DNA from 2 places in the uncultured Solobacterium sp. genome. Region 1 is predicted to be linked to the other one. Evidence: a T-box and tRNA genes for the amino acid it is inferred to sense, from the RefSeq annotation. Region 1 holds a T-box; the other holds one or more tRNA genes.
What was found. A T-box is a leader RNA that pairs with one kind of tRNA and senses whether it is charged. The one in region 1 lies ahead of metG (methionine--tRNA ligase), so its partner is inferred to be a tRNA-Met.
Positions count from the first base shown of each region.

Region 1 (2,394 bases):
GAACAGCGTCTACACCAAACAACTTCACTAAGTCATCCGCATAAATCACATTACCATGTGACTTAGACATCTTAGAATCACCAATCAATAGCCATGGGTGACCAAATACCTGCTTAGGTAATGGTTCATTCAATGCCATTAACATAATTGGCCAATAAATTGTATGGAAACGAATAATGTCCTTACCTATCAAATGAAGATCAGCTGGCCAGTATTTCTTATAGAGTTCATCATGATTACCATCCACATCATATCCAAGCCCTGTAATATAGTTGGATAATGCGTCAATCCAAACGTATACAACGTGCTTTGGATCAAACTCTACTGGAATTCCCCACTTAAAGGATGTACGTGATACACAAAGATCTTGTAATCCTGGTTTTAAGAAGTTGTTTACCATTTCATTCTTACGGCTTTCTGGTTGAATGAAGTGAGGATGTTCATCGATATACTTCATCAACTGGTCAGCGTACTTACTCATCTTAAAGAAGTAAGCTTCTTCTTTCATTGGTACAACTTCACCACCACAAACCGGGCACTTACCTTCTTCTGTTAACTGACTCTTTGTGTAGAAGGCTTCATCTTCTTGACAATATAAGCCTTCATAATATCCCTTATAGATATCACCCTGGTCATAGAACTTCTTAAAGATCTTCTGTACTTGTCTTTCATGTGATTCATCTGTAGTACGAATGAAGTAGTCATAAGAAGTATTCATAACATCAAACTGTTGTTTGATGACTGCTGCGACATCATCTACGAATTGTTTTGGTGTCTTACCTGCAGCCTTTGCCTTCTCTTCTACCTTTTGCCCATGTTCGTCGGTTCCTGTTTGGAAACGTACATCATAGCCTTCTGCACGTTTAAATCTAGCGATTGCGTCTGCTAGTACAATCTCATAAACATTTCCGATATGTGGTTTTCCTGATGTATATGCGATTGCGGTTGTAATGTAATACGGTTTTTTGTTTTCCATTTTTGCGTACCTCCTCAAAATAAAAGACATCCCAAATGAAAGGACGTCTTGCACGCGTTACCACCTTTGTCTTGCGGATGAATCAATCATCTGCCTCTCTTCGTTGTAACGGACGTCTCCGGGTCATACTCTTCGCATGACCAGCTCCAAGACCATGTTCCATTTCCCCTTCATGCATGTTTTCACCTACCACATACTCTCTACGTTTCTAAGAAAATGTACTCTTCTTTTCATTGCTGTTATCGGTATTATTATACGTTGAAAGTATGTTTTTGCAAAGATACAGAATATACTTTTATATTGTTTGAAACCTTCTCTATCCCCTTTATTCATGCGCTCTACGTAAATAAAACTTGTGTTTTTAACATTGCCAGTATATCATAATAGAGAATACAGGATTTACTTCCGTATCATAGAATAGGAGATTCAAAGGCACAATGGCAACAGGCAAGGTAAAATGGTTTAATGCTGAAAAGGGCTACGGATTCATCACAACTGATGAAGGTAAGGACGTTTTCGTTCATTACTCAGCAATTCAGAGTGAAGGATTCAAGACACTTGATGAAGGCGCTGCAGTAAGCTTCGACATCACAGAGTCTAATCGTGGACCACAGGCTTCCAACGTAACAAAGCTCTAATTAAGAACATTGTACGAACAAAAGAACGGTTTATCCGTTCTTTTTTATTGTTGATAAGTTCAAGAAAAAAGATGGCGTGTACCATCTTTTTGTATCTCTTATTTAAAACTGTCGAATGAGTATTCTTCATATACCTTGGATACAGGTGTATGATTTTCGATTGATTCAATTGTATTCGCAAGCATTTCTGCAATTGATAATACTTGAATCTTTGTCGTACTTGCCTTTTGATCTTCACGAAGTGGAATTGTATCTGTAATCACCATCTTTGTAATAGGTGAGTTTTCAATCTTCGCAATTGCATCACGTGAGAATACGCCATGTGTAATTCCAGTATAGATATCCTTAGCACCATGACGCTTTAAGATTTCACATCCTGCCACAAGGGAACCTGCTGTATCACAGATATCATCAATCACGATGCATATCTTATCCTTTACATCACCAATGATGTTCTGTGCTTCTACCATGTTTGGCTTTGGACGACGTTTATCAATAATTGCGATAGGTGCATCTAATAAATCAGCGACTCTTCTAGCACGTGTAACTCCACCATGATCTGGTGAAACAACTACCAATTCTTCTTTTGGAATCTCTAATTCCTTGAAGTAGCTTGCTAGCATTGGTACTGCTGTAATATCATCGATTGGAATATCGAAGTAACCCTGAATCTGTGCAGCGTGTAAGTCAAATGTTACAACACGGTGAGCCCCTGCAACCTGTAATAGGTTTGCGACTAGCTTCGATGTAATTGGCTGACGTGGTTTAGCTTTACGATCC
Region 1 is NZ_CAUQGG010000002.1:111,231-113,624, reverse strand. It holds gene metG (methionine--tRNA ligase) at 1-976, opposite strand, end outside; T-box leader at 1,013-1,219, opposite strand; gene RWM19_RS01940 (cold-shock protein) at 1,414-1,614, shown strand; gene RWM19_RS01935 (ribose-phosphate pyrophosphokinase) at 1,713-2,394, opposite strand, start outside.

Region 2 (2,394 bases), on a different contig from region 1:
TTGATTGCAATTGCAGTTTCAAGTAATTTACAGGGTGCTGCGACACTGGTGGGGGATACGACAAGTATTCTTCTAGGTGGTTATGCGAACATGAGCTTTAATGATTTCTTTGTATTCATGGGTAAGCCGGGTATCGCGTTATCGGTAGAAGTTGGTGCTGCAATGACAATTCCAGTATTATTATTCTTGTTTAGAAAATCAAAAGATCCAGTACATGAGGAAATTACTACGAAAGTAACGGACTTTGTGCCTTCGTTATTGATGATTGGTGTGATTATGACATTGATTATCGCTTCTCAGTTTGAAAATAAACCACAACTTACAAATGGTTTTATCTGTATGGGATATGCAGTGATCGGAATTATCTACAGAGCAATCCGTGAGAAGTCAACTGATGTTGTAAAGCGTGCAATTCAAGCAATTGATTTTAATACACTACTTCTATTGATCGGATTATTCGTGGTTATTTCGGGTATAACAGAGGCTGGTGTGATTGATGCGATAGCCGAACTCTTTGTAAGACTGGGTGGTAGCTCTGTGTTTGTGATGTACACGATGATTGTTTTTGTCTCGGTAATCATCTCTGCCTTTGTGGATAATATCCCATATGTTGCGACAATGTTACCGGTGGTGCAGGGCATTGCAAACTCAATGGGTGTAGAACCATATGTTCTATACTTTGGATTATTAATTGGTGCAACACTTGGTGGTAACTTAACGCCGGTTGGTGCGAGCGCAAACATTGCGGCAATTGGTATTTTGAATAAAGAAGGATATAAAGTTTCTTCCAAAGACTTCTTCCGTATTGGTATTCCATTTACATTAATTGCAGTATTTTCTGGTTACATCATAACTTGGCTAATCTGGGGATAAATCGATAAAAGAGACTTCTTCTGTGGGAGAAGTCTCTTTTGTAAAATTATTTTATTTTTACCTTGCCAAACAGATATTTTCTTGCTATATTTATATAGCACTAATTTTAATGTGTATTGCGCCGATAGCTCAACTGGATAGAGCATTTGACTACGAATCAAAAGGTTGCGGGTTCGACTCCTGCTCGGCGCGCCATTCGGGATGTAGCACAGCTTGGTAGTGTACTTGATTTGGGATCAAGGGGTCGCAGGTTCGAATCCTGTCATCCCGACCATGATGGCGAGGTAGCTTAGTTGGCTAGAGCAATCGGTTCATACCCGGTAGGTCGTGAGTTCGAGTCTCACCCTCGCTACCATTACTATTTAAGAACGAGATGTAACATGCATCTTGCAAGAAACATCTCGGACCCTTAGCTCAGTTGGTCAGAGCTGTCGGCTCATAACCGACTGGTCGAAGGTTCGAGTCCTTCAGGGTCCACTAAAACGGAGGAATACCCAAGTGGTTGAAGGGTCCGGTCTTGAAAACCGGTAGGTCGAGAAATCGGCGCCTGGGTTCGAATCCCAGTTCCTCCGCCATTTAAATTATGTTCTTCGGAACAACACATCGCGAGGTAGAGCAGCCTGGTAGCTCGTCGGGCCCATAACCCGGAGGTCGTTGGTTCAAATCCTTCCCTCGCAACCATTTGGCTCTGTAGCTCAGTCGGTAGAGCAAAGGACTGAAAATCCTTGTGTCGCCAGTTCGATTCTGGCTGGAGCCACCTGAAAAACCTGTAGAAATACAGGTTTTTTTGTATATATACGAAGTAATTATTCAACATTTCTATAATCTTATTTTTTCACTTCGGTTTCATACCATGCATCTACGGCCGGGTCAATAACAGTCTGCTCTGTATCAACTCGTACTGAACGATACACAGGTGCGTAAAAATCATATACACCACCATGATGTGAACAGGCTCCTTTTCCCTTCGCATTGCTAGGGGACCAAGTTCCGTCATTGCATTGTGTTTTATAATCTACAATTTGATTTTCGTATGTTGTTACAATTTCGACATGACTTGATTCAGGAATTGCTGGATGATAAATATATTTAGAATAGACAATACCATCTACCTGACAGTTAGTTGTGATTGTTGTACCGTCACAAGTTGGAACTGGTGTTGGTGTTGGCTTTGGAGTCGGTTTTGGTGTAGGCTTTGGTGTAGTTTTTGGGACTGAAACGGTTATTGTAGTTTGTGTTGCCTGTTCTGTATCCGCAGTTGTTTGGTGTTTCTCTTCACTTGTGGAGTTACTAGAACAGCCATAAGAAAATAATAAAAATACAGCTAGTGAAGTTTTACCAATCTGCTTTAAAAAATGATGTGTATGAATCATATTTCCCTCCGATTTATCATAATGCATTAAGAATTGTATTCTCTAATGATAAAAGCTTGTTTTTATGATGTGATGATTCGATGGTATGAGCACTGTTTGTTTAAATATTATTTTTAAACAGTGTATGGATGAATTGTTACTAATATCA
Region 2 is NZ_CAUQGG010000012.1:16,600-18,993, reverse strand. It holds gene RWM19_RS07340 (SLC13 family permease) at 1-873, shown strand, start outside; tRNA gene RWM19_RS07335 (tRNA-Arg) at 992-1,068, shown strand; tRNA gene RWM19_RS07330 (tRNA-Pro) at 1,071-1,147, shown strand; tRNA gene RWM19_RS07325 (tRNA-Met) at 1,152-1,228, shown strand; tRNA gene RWM19_RS07320 (tRNA-Ile) at 1,277-1,350, shown strand; tRNA gene RWM19_RS07315 (tRNA-Ser) at 1,358-1,448, shown strand; tRNA gene RWM19_RS07310 (tRNA-Met) at 1,478-1,554, shown strand; tRNA gene RWM19_RS07305 (tRNA-Phe) at 1,558-1,630, shown strand; gene RWM19_RS07300 (hypothetical protein) at 1,701-2,246, opposite strand.
Region 2: it encodes a tRNA-Met, which carries the amino acid that the T-box ahead of metG (methionine--tRNA ligase) is inferred to sense. The anticodon was not compared.